DNA from 2 places in the Methylotuvimicrobium sp. KM1 genome. Region 2 is predicted to be linked to the other one. Evidence: riboswitches for the same ligand, from Rfam matches in the RefSeq annotation. Region 2 holds a riboswitch; the other holds the start of a gene.

Region 1 (8,014 bases), 1.3 Mb from region 2:
CCATTTTCATTGGCCGATATTATTGAATGAATGTGTATATGCAAGCCGTAAGGATGTTTGCGTAAAATAAGCAGTAGCGCCCGGGTTGATTTGACCTTCGTTTCTGGATGTCTCAGAATTCGGAAAAAATTACGCTAAATTTTCATTAGCCAGCATTCACCCACCAATTGTAAAAACCAGCCCAAATCCGTCGTATAGTCTTTATAAATCCGTTCAGCATGCGGTTGCCTGCTTCAATCGAATTACGTGGACATATTGGGTAAGTTCGGGGATTCGATGATGGTGTTGGACTTTCCGGCGGTGATAGCCACAATGGCTTGGGTTTTGGGAGGTGGATGTTTTGTGACTCGGAGTAAAGTCGCTCGTCGGCCCACAAGAACCACTCAACCCATATTTCCGAATGGCTAAGTATGAACCCATTCTTGCCAGTCGCGTTTCTCAAAACAGGCCAGTCAGCCAAATCCAAATTCTGCGAGCTAGAGGTCTACAAAGCAGCCATTGATCATCGTAGCTAACGGCCACTTTGCGACATTCAGACAGATGAAAAACATTGTTTGTAAGCGGCTGGTTTTGGCACCTAAGCTGACTTTGATGCCTATTTCCGTAAATGCATGGACTTGAGTTCACGTCTCCGGCTTCACAGCAATTTGCAAAGCCCCTGAAGAAACAGCCAACTCTATTATTTAAGGGACGTTACGGTAGCTTCCAACTCTTTCAAGCAATTCAGGCACAAACATTCGTCATAAAGTTGGCGGACATACTCAATCGTTTCAAAAGACAAACAAATGTTCGAGCAATCACAGCGATGAATGCGATTAGCCTTGCAAATGAATTGCCCCTGACAACGGGGGCAATGTTTCGCTTCATGTTTACTGTCGAAATTTTTTCTGAACAAGGGGGGCCTCTCCAGTGGAAATTCAGCGATTAAAGCGCGCGCCTTCTTACTCTTCAAACAGCTGATTTATGGTAGCCGTCATGATTAAGACTCGACTTTGTAGTTCTGAGCGCTATCGACGGCTATTCCCAAACCAAAGCTCCGCCCGTCTGATATTCGGTCACCCGCGTTTCGAAAAAATTTTTCTCTTTGCGCAGATTGGCTTGCTCGTCCAGCCACGGCAATACGTTTTCGGCCCCGGGGAAGGGTGCGGTCAGGCCGACTTGCCGGGCTCGGCGGTTGGCGACGTAGCGGAATTGCTCGATGTGCAATCCGGCGTTGTAGCCCAAGATCGGCTCGCGCAGGATGTAGCCGGCATAGGCCGTTTCGACGACTTCGGCTTCGTCCCACATTTCCCTTAGCGCTTGCGGGTCGAGCGTCAGGTTTTCTTCATCCAGCAGTTGCCGCACCACGCGGATGCCGAACGCGCAGTGCAGCACTTCGTCACGCATGATGTATTGCAGTTGCTCGGCCGCGCCTTTCATCAAACCTCGCCGCTGCAACGCGAATATCGGACTGAAGCCGTTGTAAAACCAGCAGCCCTCGAACACGGCGGCGAAAAACAGATAGGCCATCGCGAATTCGTGCAGCGCGTCGCGATCGGTCAACGGCCTGTCGGATTGCAACACACCCTGCAAGCGGCGGTTGGCCAAGGCAATCTTGCCGTGGATTTCCGGCACCACCCGGTAGCGGTTGTAAATCTCGCGCTGGTCGATCCCCAAGGTTTCGATGCAATGCTGGTAGGTCCAAGTGTGCAGCGCTTCCTCGTAAACTTGCCGGGCCTGGTAGATTTGCAGTTCCGGCGCGCTCATTTTTTCCATCACCGCCAGTCCGATATTGCGCATCGCCAGGATGTCGGAGGTAGTAAGATAAGCGAGTACGTTCTCGAATACGTGGCGCTCAGCCGATGTCAATTTGTGCTGGTAATCGTGCACATCCTGCGCCATCGAGATTTCCAGCGGCGTCCAATGGTTGCGGTTGGCGTTTAGAAAAAACGACCAAGCCCACGGGTACTTGAACGGGGCCAGTTGATTGATGTCGGCCTGGCCGTTGACCACCCGTTTTTGTTCGGGGTCGATGGGCGGCACCGTACAACCGTCCGGTGAGGCCGATATTGCGGCGGTTGCCTGGAATTCACCGATCGCCGGCGCCGCCGAAACATCCCAATCGTCAAAGCTTAACGTCGTTTTCATTGGCAGGCCTCGCAATCCGGATCAGCAATCGAGCAGGCCTTGGGCGCCGTTTCGTCGGCGCCGGTTTTTTCCATCGCGGTGGCGCCCAAGGTGCGTAAATAATACGTCGTCTTCAAGCCGCGTTGCCAGGCCAGTCGGTACATCCGGTCCAGTTTGCCGCCGGTCGGCGCGGCGACGTACAAATTTAGCGATTGCGATTGGTCCAACCATTTCTGCCGGCGGGCGGCAGCTTCGATCAGCATTTCCGGGTCGATTTCGAAGGCCGTGGCATAGCGGGCTTTGATTTCGGCCGGCACCCGCTCGATGGCGGCTAGCGAGCCGTCGAAGTATTTCAGGTCGGCGACCATCACCGCATCCCATAAATCCAGTGCTTTCAACTCGCGTACCAATGCGGCGTTGACCACCGTGAACTCGCCGGACAGATTGGATTTGACGTATAGATTCTGATAAACGGGCTCGATGGACGCCGAAACGCCGACGATGTTGGAAATGGTCGCGGTCGGCGCAATCGCCACGCAATTGGAGTTGCGCATGCCGACTTGGGCGATGCGCTCGCGCAACGCTTGCCAATCCAACTGCCCGCCGGTCGGCACACCCAAGTCGCCGCGCGTTTCCGCCAAGAGCGCCAAGGTATCCGGCGGTAACACGCCTTGCTGCCATAAACTGCCGTTAAAGCTGCTGTAACGTCCGCGTTGCTCGGCCAAATCGGCTGAAGCCTGATAGGCGTAATAACACAGCAATTCGGCCGAATAGTCGGCGAATGCCACCGCTTCCGGGCTGGCGTAAGCGATGCCCAGTTGGTGCAAACAATTGGAGAAGCCCATCATGCCCAGTCCGACCGGGCGGTGGCGCAGGTTGGCGTTACGCGCTTTGACTGTGGCGTAGAAATTGATGTCGATGACGTTGTCCAACATGCGCATCGCGGTGTTAATGGTGCGTTGCAGTTTGTCGGCATCCAGTTGCCAAACCCCGTTATGTTCGACTAAATGCGCGGCCAGATTCACCGAGCCCAGATTGCAAACGGCGGTTTCATCATTGGACGTGTTCAGCGTGATTTCGGTGCACAGGTTGGAGCTGTGGATTACCCCTGCGTGTTGTTGCGGCGAACGCAGATTGCAGGCGTCCTTGAAGGTAATCCACGGATGGCCGGTTTCGAACAGCATGGTCAGCATCTTGCGCCACAATGGCACCGCGCCGATGCGCTTGAATAACTTGATTTCGCCGCGCTCGGCCTTGGCCTCGTAGGCTTGATAAGCCTCGGCGAAGGCCGCACCGTACAAATCGTGCAAATCCGGCACGTCCACCGGCGAAAACAAAGTCCAATCGCCGTTTTCCCGCACCCGTTGCATGAACAGATCCGACACCCAGGCGGCGGTATTCATGTCGTGGCAACGGCGACGCTCGTCGCCGGTGTTTTTGCGCAGTTCCAGAAATTCCTCGAAATCCAGATGCCAGTTTTCCAGGTAGGCGCAAACCGCACCCTTGCGCTTGCCGCCTTGGTTGACTGCGACGGCGGTATCGTTGACCACCTTTAGGAATGGAATCACGCCCTGGCTGTTGCCGTTGGTGCCCTTGATCCGGCTGCCCAGCGCCCGCACCGGCGTCCAGTCGTTGCCCAGGCCGCCGGCGTATTTTTGCAGCAGCGCGTTTTCCTTGATGCTTTGGTAAATGCCGTCCAGATCGTCGGAGACCGTGGTCAAGTAGCAAGACGACAATTGCGGGTGACGGGTGCCGCTGTTAAATAAGGTCGGCGTCGAGCACATGAAATCAAAGCCGGACAGCAGCCGGTAGAATTCGATCGCGCGCGTTTCGCGGTCAATTTCGTTGAGCGCCAGTCCCATCGCCACCCGCATGAAAAAGCACTGCGGCAACTCGATGCGGCGGCCGTCGATATGCAAAAAGTAACGGTCGTACAGGGTTTGCAGGCCCAAGTAATCGAATTGCAGATCGCGTTCGGCCAGTAGCGCTCCACCCAGTTTTTCCAGATCGAACTCGGCCAGACGCGGATCGAGTAACTCGGCGGCGACGCCGGTTGCGATGAAGTCGGCGTAGCAGCCGGCGTAGCGTTCGGCCATATCGGCTTGGCTCAATGCCGAGCCGGTGGCTTCCAGGCGCAGATGGCTCAACAGCAAACGCGCGGCGACTTTGGCGTAGTCCGGTTCGACTTCGATCAAGGTCCGCGCCGCCAACACCAAGGCCTGACGTACCGATGCCAACGGCATGCCGTCGTAGAGATTGGTCAGGGCTCCCGTCCAGACCCGCTCGGCATCGACATCGGCCAAGCCGGCGCAAGCTTCGCGGCACAACGCGATGAACGCTGCACTGTCCAGCGGTCGGCGTCGGCCGTGGTCGTCCACTTGCAAAGACGGTGATGCATTGTCGATGGCTTGCCGGGCCGCGCGTTGCTCGGCGTGTTTTTCGCGGTACAGCACGTAAGCGCGGGCCACGTCGTGGGCGCCGGAACGCATCAGCGCCAGTTCCACTTGGTCCTGAATATCCTCGATATGTATCGTACCGCCGCCCGGCAGGCGCCGAGTCAATGCCTCGACCACGCCGGCCGTGAGCTGCGCGACCTGATCGCGAGTCCGCGCCGAATTGACGCTATGCTGGCCCTCGACTGCGAGAAAGGCTTTGGTGATCGCGATGGCGATTTTTTCCGGCTGAAATGTGGCCACGGAACGGTTGCGGCGAATGACTTCCAAGCCGTTCCCCTCCGAGCGCGGCACTGAATGTTTAAAGGACTCGGCAGAGTCGGGATAAAAACTGGCGGGTTGAGCGGCGGTATCCATGGGTTACTCCATTGAGGAGCGGGGATATGAAGCCGCAACGGCAGGCGCGACACGGAAGCCGAAATAGCCCGAACCGCATTATTTGCCATCGTCCTCGGAGACACCCCGCTCCCGGTTGATTAAAGTTTCGAGGGCAGGTCTCCTGGCTTTCGGGTCGTCGTTTCGGTTCGGCCTTCCCGGACTCGCGTCCAGTGGCACATGGTGAACCTCAACTCGCCGATTACAGTTGCGGGGGCAGCTCCGGCTTGCAGGCGATCATGCAAAAGAAGCAAAATCGCCGACCGGATTCCCTTTTAATCCCCTTCGGGGGGAACCGTCTTGGCGCAGTAGTTTAGGCGGGTATGGCGAATGTGTCAAGCTAGGATTACTATATGTAGTGATTTTTATAGGCCAATCTGTCTACATATTGTGCATTCATTGACCCTTCAAGCAAACCCAACTTTTGGATCCAGGCCACCAATCAAACAAATACTGTAGGATTTTCAGGTTTAACGGCCCTTTTGAAGCCAATCTATGACAGCAGCTAGGCTAAAGCGTCATCTAGCGCCATCGCGGCATGTTCCACCAACCAACGTAAATACTCCAACTCGGCATCCTCGTGCCGACAAGCCAAATACATGGTTTTAGCTATGGGTAGACCAGCGAAACGCAGGCCGGTCAGGCCCAGTTTGTCGGATTTGTCGGCCAGCAGCCATTCCGGCAGCAGGCACACGCCGCGACCGGCGGCGGCTAGTTGCAGCATGATGTCGGTTTCCTCGACCGGGATATGGGCGGCGGGTTCGATGCCGGCCGGTTGCAGCACCTTACGGAACATGTCCAGCCGCTCGCGCGCCACCGGGTAAGTCAGCACGGTTTCGCCGCGCAAATCGTCGGGCTTGATTTCGGCGCGGCCGGCCAGCGGATGGCTGTCGGCCACGATCAATACCAATTCGAAATCGAACAGCGTCTGGTAGCTGAGCAGGCCGTTATCGACCGGGTCCGAGGTCAACACCGCATCCAGTTTGTATTGGCGGATGGCTTCGAACGATTCGAAGCGGTAGCGCGAGGTGACTTCGACGGTCAAGTCCGGCCACGCGCGCAGATAGGGTTGCAGAATGTTGCGAAACCACTCGTAGCAGGCATGGCATTCGATGCCTATCGTCAATTTACCGGTCTTGCCTTTGGCTAGCTGCGCCAAATGGTTTTCCGCCGAATCGACGGTGGCGATGACGGATTCTGCGACCTCGGACATATAACGCCCGGCCTGGCTCAATACCAGCGAGCGGCCCTGCTTGTACCACAGTGTGACACCCAGGCGTTGTTCCAGGTTTTTGATTTGATGCGACAGCGCCGATTGGGTCAGATGCAGGGTTTCGGCGGAGGCGCTGAGGGTGCCGTGGCGTTTTAACGCCAGCAGGATGCGCAGGTGGATCAATTCCATATTGATGAATATATCTCATGAGTTGATGAAGAATCATCGATTATCGTCATTCATTTGTCTGTTTACAATGTTTTCTGTGTCAAACATTCAACAGACGGTATTTATTCATGACGAAAATTCACAATTTGGGCTTTCCCCGTATCGGCGCCAAGCGCGAGCTAAAGTTTGCCTTAGAGTCGTACTGGCAAGGTCTATCCTCGCGCGAGGATCTTAAATCACTCGGCCAACAGTTACGCCGGCGTCATTGGCAATTGCAGGCCGGACTGGATTGGGCGCCGGTCGGCGACTTCGCCTTTTACGACCAAGTGCTGGACATGAGCTTTACCTTGGGCAACCTGCCTGAGCGGGTGCAACAATTCCACGGCGACGCGTTGGACAATTACTTTCGGGTCGCCCGCGGCCGTTCGGCACAAGCCGCGGACGAAGCCGCTGGTTGCGGCGGCGTCGCCGCCGGCGAAATGACCAAGTGGTTCGACACCAACTATCACTACATTGTCCCTGAGTTCAACGCCGCCACCGAATTCAAGCTGGATGCGTCCCGGCTGCTGGAGCAACTGGCAGAGGCCAAGGCCCAAGGCGTCGCCGCCAAGCCGGTGATCATCGGCCCGGTTACCTATTTGTGGTTAGGCAAGGCCAAGGACGACTCCGAGAAACTGGCGCTGTTGCCCAAACTGCTGCCGGTTTACGCGCAATTGCTGGAAGCGCTGGCGAATGCAGGCGTCGAATGGGTGCAGATCGACGAACCGATTCTGGTCACCGAACTCGATGACGCCTGGCAAAATGCTTTTAACACCGCCTATCAACAATTGCAGGCCTGCCGCGTCAAGCTGTTGCTGGTGACCTATTTCGGCCAACTGGTGGAAAACCGCAATCTCACCGTCAACTTGCCGGTGGCCGGTTTGCACGTCGATGCCGTCAACGGCCGCGATGATGTCGAAGCGTTGCTCGAGCAATGGCCCGCGGACAAAGTATTATCGCTCGGCGTCATCAATGGCCGCAACATCTGGAAAACCGACCTCAACGCGGTGCTGGATAGTCTGGAACCGATTGCTCAACAACTGGGCGAACGCCTGTGGCTGGCACCGTCGTGCTCGCTGCTGCATGTGCCGGTCGATCTGGACAACGAGCAGAAACTCGACGCCGAAATCAAATCCTGGCTGGCCTTTGCCAAACAGAAGCTCGGCGAATTGCGCGTGCTGGGTAAGGCGCTGAACCAAGGGCGTGATGCAGTCAAAGCCGAACTGGAGGACAACCGCGCCGCCATCGAAGCCCGCCACAATTCGGCGCGGGTCAACAATCCGTCGGTCAAGGCGGCGCTGGCCGACATCACCTCGCAACTGGCCCGGCGCAAAAGCCCGTATGCGCAACGCGCACTCAAGCAGGCCGCGCTACTAAAACTGCCCAAGTTTCCCACTACGACCATCGGTTCTTTCCCGCAGACGTCGGAAATCCGCCTGGCCCGCAGCCAGTTCAAGTCCGGCAAACTGGACCAAGCCGGCTATCAAGCCGCGATGCGCGGCGAAATTGCGCGTTGCGTGCGTGAACAGGAAGCGCTCGGTTTGGACGTTTTCGTGCATGGCGAAGCCGAACGCAACGACATGGTGGAATACTTCGGCGAACAACTAGCCGGCTACGCCTTCAGCCAATCCGGTTGGGTGCAGTCTTACGGCTCGCGTTG
Region 2 (8,014 bases):
TCGCGCATTGATGCTGAGTTATCTATGCTGAAGGCCGACGAAACAATTTTTGTTGAGCTGGGACAAGGGCGCTTGGATCAAGAGCTGGCCGTTCCGATAGGTCATTTGATGAGTTTAATCAATGAAAACCCGGTTCGCAGGGTTTATCAGGCCCCGAATGGCTCGGACGCGAGCTCGATGCAAGAAGCATTTTTTTCGTTGATGTCGCGTAACCCGATTTACGACAAAGTACGCTGGATCGACGAACAGGGCGTGGAGCAAGTACGAGTCAATCACAGAAGGGGGCTTCCGGTCGTCGTTCCTCAAAACGAATTGCAGGCTAAAGACGACCGTTATTTTTTTACCGATACCATGCTGCTGAAGCAAGGGGAGATTTATATTTCTCCGCTCGATTTGAATATGGACGACGGCCGAATCGAGATTCCTTACAAGCCGACGATAAGGGTCTCAAGCCCAGTGTTTGATGAATTAGGTAAGCCTCGAGGCATTCTCATCATTAACATCATGGCAAATTCAATGCTGGATGCTTTCGTCCACAGCGCCGGCCCCGCCATTGACAGGTTGATGTTGGTCAATGACGAGGGCTATTGGCTAAAAAGCCCCAATGCACAGGATGAATGGGGTTTCATGTTTCAACGGGAAGCGACTCTGGCTACACGGCATCCTCGAGTATGGGAAGCGATTACCCGGCAGAATAAAGGCCAAATCAGACTTGACGACGGTCTTTGGACATGGAGTTTTGTTTCGCTAGCGCCCAAACAAAATGTCCAATTATCGCACAGCATACAATGGACAGTGGTTAGCCGGTTACCAATGGAAAAATTATCGACGATGGAAAATAACGTTTGGTCGGCTAAGATCGCGAGTGCTTCGGTAATCTTGTTATTGTTTGCGATAGGCATAGGGCGTCTAATTCAGGCAAAATCGGCGCGCGCCCTGGCCGAGAAGGAGGCGGCTCTGGCACGGGGCGAAGCGGAATCAGCGATGCGTTTACAAGAGGCTCAAGCGTGTTTTCGAATGTTATTTGAAGCGAATGCCAGCGGCTTGTTGGTCGTCGATGCCGAAGGAAAAATAGTCATGGCTAACCCTGCCTTCGAGAACCTATTCGGCTATCAAGTATCGGAAGTGGTCAACCGACCCGTGGAAATATTGCTTCCCGAAAAATTTCGTTCACGCCATGCTCGGCAGCGTAAAGATTATTTACAAAACCCAACGACTCGGGCGATGGGGGCGGGGAGAGACTTATACGGGACACGCAAGAACGGCTCTATATTTCCGATAGAAATCGGCTTGAGCCCCTACCGGAGTGATAACCAAGTTTTTGTCGTGGCGACCATTGTCGATATCTCCGAACGCAAGCGGATCCAAGATGCTTTGCTGCAAATGAATGAAACCTTGGAGCGAAACGTGGCCGAGCGTACGGCGGAATTACAAGCGGCAAAACAGGAGGCCGAGCGGCTTGCCAGTGTTAAAGGCAATTTTTTGGCCAACATGAGCCATGAAATACGTACGCCATTGAACGCGATACTAGGGTTGGCCTATTTATTGGAAAAGGCTGATCTGAGTACTGATGAGTTTAATTTGGTGAAAAAAATTCGCATCGCCGGGCGGTCCTTGCTCGGAATCATCAACGATATTCTGGATTTTTCCAAAATAGAATCGGGGCGTCTTGAAATCGAGCATGCGCCATTCCGGCTGAGCGACGTGCTAGACAACGTAGCCGCACTGATGTCGGCTATTGAATACAGTAATAATGTCGAATTGATTATGGGGCCGGCACCTGAAGGCATTGAGTTTCTGCGCGGCGATGCGCTTCGGCTAGAACAAATATTGGTCAATTTAACCAGTAATGCGCTTAAATTCACACAGCGGGGAAGCGTTACGATCACCGTCATTAAATTGCCGTCCAAGGATGGACAGGATTATCTGCGTTTCAGCGTCCGGGATACCGGCATTGGTATTCCTATTGAAAAACAAGCCGAAATTTTTAATGCATTTTCTCAGGAAGACACTTCGACGACACGTCGTTTCGGCGGAACAGGGTTAGGTTTAACGATATGCCGGCATTTGGTGCAAATGATGGGCGGAGAACTCGGCGTCAACAGCGAACTCGGGCAAGGTAGCGAGTTTTGGTTGATGCTACCGATAGAACTGGTTGAGCCGCAAGAATATGTGCATCCGACCATCGCGTTTCAAAACGTATTGATCGCCGACGATCATCCCGTGGCCAGGGAGATGTTGGCTGCAACGGTGCGCAGTTTAGGCTGGACACCCGAGGTCGTCGAGTCGGGCGAAGAGGCCGTAGAACGTGTTATCGAACGGGCACGGAATAATAAACTCCCCGATATTTTATTATTGGATTGGTGTATGCCCGGCGTCAATGGACTCGAAGCCGGTATACGCATAAGACAAGAGCTTGGCGATATTGCCGATGTTCCGATCATCGTTATTGCCACAGCTCATGACCGCGATGCATTGCTACGCGAACCTGATGTGGCAATAGCCGATGCCGTCTTGCATAAACCGATTACCGCTTCTTCACTCTATAATGCCGTATCCGATGCCAAGCAGCGTCGTCAAGGCGAAAAGTCTATACATCATAATAATACAAAGCCATCCGAGAAACGACTCAACGGTTTAAGTCTACTACTGGTCGATGATAGTGAGATCAATCGCGATATGGCAAGGCGTATTTTGGAAGCCGAAGGAGCTGCCGTTTATTTGGCAGAGGACGGTCATGCGGCCTTGCAATGGTTAAGACTGAACCCGGATTTGGTCGACGTGGTATTGATGGATATACAAATGCCGCTCATGGATGGTTATGAAGCGACCCGGCAAATTCGTGAAGTCCTTGACTTGACTCAGTTACCTATCGTGGCACTGACTGCCGGTGCATTCAAGAATCAACAGGCTGCGGCGCTCAATGCCGGGATGAATGGATTCATTGCCAAACCGTTCGATGTCGAGGAATTAATCGCTTATCTGCAACAATACATTACCGGATTACAAGTAACGGCTGATTCAAAGAATGAGCCGATCGCTTCAGCTACGGCAGACGATTCAAAGCTTCCCATGATAGATAGAGACAGAGGTCTAAGCAATTGGGGTGATGCCGCAACTTATTATAAATACTTACAAAAGTTTGCCGAATCGCATGGACATGACGGAGACGAAATCGCCAAAATGATTGCTCAAGGAGAGCGGGAAAGTGCTCTTGCCTTGGCGCATAAATTGAAAGGGACGGCAGGAAACTTGGCGCTGATACAAGTATGGAAGTTGGCTGAACAGATCGAGTCTAAGCTTTTAGAAGAAGGAGCTACGATAGATGAGTCGATTCAACAGTTACAGCCTGTATTGAACGATACGTTGCGCGAAATCGGTCGTCTGAATGGTAAAGATAAATAAAATGATACGATGCTGCCGAACCGGTATTCCTCGAGCTTGAAAAAACTTTGCCTCGGCAAGATGCTGAGACCCATTCAGGAATTACTCCCTTTTGATTGAAAAACCGCCTTGGCTTTGTCTATCGAGGACCGCCGTTCACCCAGCACCTAAATTATCCTAGATAATTAATTATAGCCAATGAACTATGGAATTTAGCTGCTGGGTGAATACGTCCGTGTAGGCTTGACGGCGGCTATCCCAGCCCCCGACACCTGCCAATCGAGCCACCGAACCCCCTTCCAACAGTTGTCTAAATTGTTTCATGCTCGTTCCTTAGCATGTAGCCCGTATGTAGCGTAGCGGAATACGGGATTGGCGTGGCACCGAACATCCCGGATTGCGCTACGCTTCATCCGGGCTACGCTGTTTAGGATCGCCGGCACCGACAATCCAGACTTTCGATAATCCGGTTATTGAAAAAATCCTGCGGCTTGTTGCGGGTTGAACGGAAAATAAGTATGCAGATAAGAGGCTTGCAACGATCCCACGCGGAAAAACTTTTCGCCTTGGCTACGATTGCGTTGCGGAATCGATACGGTCGAGGCTTCCTTATCGGTTTCCAGAAGCGAATGATGAAAACTATGGCCGCGTATCTCTCCGTGCTCCAGCTGCAAGCTGTGCATGCCCAGATTGACCAGCCGGTTCTGCATTGTCGCGCGACCCGGCAACAGGCCAGCCATCGCGGCCGATTGCCCCTGTTTGTCGGTCAGCGTTTCCAATAGGTATAAAAAACCGCCGCATTCGGCGTAAATCGGTTTGCCGGCGCGGTGATAGTCATGCAAGGCCTGTTTCATCGCGCGATTATCGGCGAGTGCCGCTAGATGCAGTTCCGGATATCCGCCCGGCAGATAAAGACTATCGACATCCGGTATTTCGGTGTCGGTCAACGGCGAGAAGAAACGCAGCTCGGCGCCCATGGCCTGCAAGCAATCGAGGTTGGCCTGGTAGATGAATGAAAAGGCCGCGTCGCGGGCGATGCCGATGCGCTTGCCGGCAAGAAGGCACGGCGTCGGCGTCATTGCCGCCGGGGCAAAGGCAACCGGTTCAGGTAAGCGGCATGGCGCGGATTCGGTCAATAATTCGGCGGCTCGCGCCAGTCTTCGGTTCAAGTCGCCGATCTCGTCCGCTTGCAGTAAACCTAAATGCCGCGATGGCAAGGCGATGTCCGCTTCTTTGGATAGGGCCGCCAGCAAAGGCATGTCGTCGGGCAGCGCTTCTTGCAGTAATCCGGCATGGCCTGGACTGCCGACCTTGTTGGCGATCACGCCGGCAAACCTTAGGTTCGGCCGGTAATGAGCCAAACCGTAGGCGACGGCGGCAAAAGTTTGCGCCATGCCTTGCGCGTCGATCACGGCGGCGACCGGTACCGACAGCGCTTGCGCCAGATCGGCGCTGCTGCTGTCGCCGTCGTAGAGACCCATCACGCCTTCGATCAGGATGACATCGGCTTCGGCGGCGGCGCGATAGAGCAAGTCGCGGCAATGCGCCTCGCCCATCATCCACAAATCCAGCTGATAGACCGGTCGGCCCGAGGCATGAGCCAAAATCTGCGGATCGATGAAATCCGGGCCGGTTTTGAATACGCTGACCTTGCGGTTTCGGCTTCGGTGATAGGCTGCCAGCGCGGCGGTCACGGTTGTCTTGCCTTGGCCGGAGGCGGGCGCGCTGATCAGCATGGTCGGACAGTGACGGACGGATGGGGTGCTGTTCATGATCAGAGTTTGAGTTTGGTCAAGTCCAATACGATGGCGCTCAAGCTCGGGAGAAATTTAGCGGAGTAAACGACGGAAGAGCCGGCGAGTGTTTTCATCGTGATTGTCCTTTCCAAGTCTGATTGACGGAAAAACGAAGGGGAAGACAAACCGAAAAAGATTTGACAGATCGCCCACCGCAATACTGTTCTGTATGTTTTAGGGCCTGTCTCCGGGCTTGTGAAAAATCACCTACCGTTGCGGGGGCAGCGCCGGTCTTTAACCGGCTTCCAGTTTCACCCGCCCAGTGCGGGAACCGTAAAACAAGCTGCGGATTATAGGTTACTCGTTAAAGCTGCGCAAATGGTTATCAGCTTCGGCTTGTACGACGAAATGCCCGGCATACTTGAACGGCTGAGCGATAATTTCGGTTTGTGCCATCAGCCTGCCGTACGGATCGTAGGCGTAGCTGTTGACGATTTGAGGTTTTGATCGGTGATCGCGACGGTGTGCCCGGTGCCGTCGAAGTGGTAGGTGGAGAGTTGGTTGGTTTGGGCGTCGACAAAGCCGATCAGGCCTTGGCCGTAAATATAGTACCGTGTGATTTGGTTGCTGTTATTGGCTTCGGCGAGCAGGTTGCCGGCGGCATCGTAGATGTACTTGGTGACTTGGCCGTTTCTTGTGGCTTGGATGCGGTTGCCGACGCCGTCATAGACATACTGCTCGTTGCCGCGTCGAACCAGCCGGTGGGCGTGGTCGAAGGTGAAAGACGTGGGTCTTTCGCCTTGTAGATGAGTGCGGAATAGGCGGCCTTCGTGGTCGTAGCTGAAGGTGGCCTACGTCGTGCCGTTCAGTTGAGTTGTCAGCAGCCGGTTCTTCGGCGAGGGCTTAGATCCGGTTGCCGTTATTATCGAGGGTGTATTGGTAATCGGCCAGGGTTTGGCCGCCTACGCTGTGGTGGATGCCTTTCAGCCGGTCGGCCTTGTCCAGGGTGTAGTGGGTGACGCTGCCGTTGAATAAGTCGGGCCGTTTTAAAAACACCCACTTTTCAAGAGTTTAAGTTTGTTGAAACATGGATTATAGGTTTATTTTTTCGATGCTAGCAACTTAGGATTTCTCATTGCGCGATCATACATTTCTTTATCAAAGAATGGCCATAATGAGTAGTCACCAGCTTCCATGAATTTTTTTTCTTTTTCAGAACCATTAAATAATTTTGATACAAAATTTTGCTCAATAGGCCTAACACCCGGATAGGATATTTCTGGCCATAAATATTTTTCATCTGAGTACAGAAAAACAATCCATCGCTTTAATTCATTTTTTGTGGTTTCCGGGAGAGTCTTATCACCGGACAGCTTGTGTTCTTTAAAATCATCATAAAAGCACCACAAGGAATGAATAATTGCTAAAACTCCGGGGTCGTCCGTATTTGGTGTTTCTTTCTCAAATTTAAAGTTACTAATTTGACCAGAAATAAGCCACCTAACAAGCTCGGCGAGCTTATCTCGGGCTTTCCTATCTATAGAATCACTTTCTAGATGAGCCATAATTGACATTCACTCCATTAGCAACAGCATCTGTCTGATTTAAGCTAAAGCTGTTATATCTATCATAAATCGCTTCACCAATCTGATATGAACCATATGCATATCCTACATAGGGAGTTTTACGCAAGACTGAGCTAATAGCGTTTCTAGTTCCAATAGAATACATTCCCTTCTTGGCAGCATTGTGATTTAACTGACTAGCGACAGATGTACCAGAACCGGATGGACCTCCACCAGCTATTCCCGTCCTTGGTTTTGACTGGGTGCTTGATGTAACGGCAACGGCTGTTCCTGCTACAACATTGCCTGACGTTGTAGCTGTCGAGTTATTTGATCCTCGTATGGCTTCAACGGAATAATCGAAAATAAAGCCTACACCAACTCCAATTGCTGCTACACAAATACCTCCACATGCGAATTGTCCACTCGGATCCACAAACATCACCGGATTCCCTCCGGCATACGCATACAGATTCAACCCACCCTCGAATCCGATCGGGTCTTCGGAGATAAACCTTCCGATGTCGGCATCATAATACCGCGCCCGCATGTAGTAAAGGTTGTTTTCTTCGGAGAACACACCAAATTGACCGACATACTTGAACGGTTGCGGTATCGTTTCGGTCTGGCCCATGAGCCTGCCATAGGGATCGTAGGCATAGGTGTTGACGGTTTGTTGGCTTTGGTTGGTAATGGCGATGGTATGGCCGGTGCCGTCGAAATGGTAGGTGTACAGCTGGTTGGTACTGGCGTCGACAAAACCAAGCAGGCCTTGGCCGTAAATATAGTACCGTGTGATTTGGTTGCTGTTATTGGCTTCGGCGAGCAAGTTGCCGGCGGCATCAACGATGTATTTTGTGGTGGTGCCGCTACGTGTCGCTCGGATGCGGTTGCCGACGCCGTCATAGACATACTGCTCGTTGCCGTGTCGAATCAGCCGGTGGGCGTGGTCGTAGCTGAAAGACGTGGGTCTTTCGCCTTGTAGATGAGTGCGGAATAGGCGGCCTTCGTGGTCGTAGCTGAAGGTCGTCTGATCCGTGCCGTTCAGTTGGGTTGTCAGCAGCCGGTTCTTTTGCGCATTGTAAGTATAGCCTTGGCTCCGGTTGATCAGTGCTTCCGGTTTTTGCGGTTCTTGAGCGAGGGCTTTGATCCGGTTGCCGTTGTTGTCGAGGGTGTATTGATAGTCGGCCAGGATTTGGCCGTCGGCGCTGTGTTGAATGCCGGTCAACCGGTCGGCTTTGTCCAGGGTGTAATTGGTGACGCTGCCGTTGAAAAGATCGGCCTGTTCCATCCGACCAGCGGCATCGTAGTGGTAGGTCGTGGCCGGCG

What was found. Region 2 has a riboswitch for cobalamin ahead of ACINK7_RS11785 (cobyrinate a,c-diamide synthase). Riboswitches for the same ligand answer to the same signal wherever they lie in the genome.
Region 1: it holds a riboswitch for cobalamin, as region 2 does, so the genes downstream of both, ACINK7_RS17335 (ribonucleoside-diphosphate reductase subunit alpha) here and ACINK7_RS11785 (cobyrinate a,c-diamide synthase) in region 2, are expected to answer to the same signal.

What each region holds. Positions count from the first base shown of each region.
Region 1 is NZ_CP173170.1:4,029,119-4,037,132, forward strand. Features, by position in the region: gene ACINK7_RS17320 (hypothetical protein) at 1-10, opposite strand, end outside; gene ACINK7_RS17325 (cysteine-rich CWC family protein) at 680-952, opposite strand; gene ACINK7_RS17330 (ribonucleotide-diphosphate reductase subunit beta) at 1,018-2,127, opposite strand; gene ACINK7_RS17335 (ribonucleoside-diphosphate reductase subunit alpha) at 2,124-4,916, opposite strand; cobalamin riboswitch at 5,031-5,249, opposite strand; gene ACINK7_RS17340 (LysR family transcriptional regulator) at 5,440-6,336, opposite strand; gene metE (5-methyltetrahydropteroyltriglutamate--homocysteine S-methyltransferase) at 6,444-8,014, shown strand, end outside.
Region 2 is NZ_CP173170.1:2,751,808-2,759,821, reverse strand. Features, by position in the region: gene ACINK7_RS11795 (response regulator) at 1-3,405, shown strand, start outside; gene ACINK7_RS11790 (hypothetical protein) at 3,574-3,708, opposite strand; gene ACINK7_RS11785 (cobyrinate a,c-diamide synthase) at 3,855-5,156, opposite strand; cobalamin riboswitch at 5,341-5,471, opposite strand; gene ACINK7_RS11780 (hypothetical protein) at 5,576-5,827, opposite strand; gene ACINK7_RS11775 (hypothetical protein) at 6,024-6,176, opposite strand; gene ACINK7_RS11770 (hypothetical protein) at 6,221-6,685, opposite strand; gene ACINK7_RS11765 (RHS repeat-associated core domain-containing protein) at 6,666-8,014, opposite strand, start outside.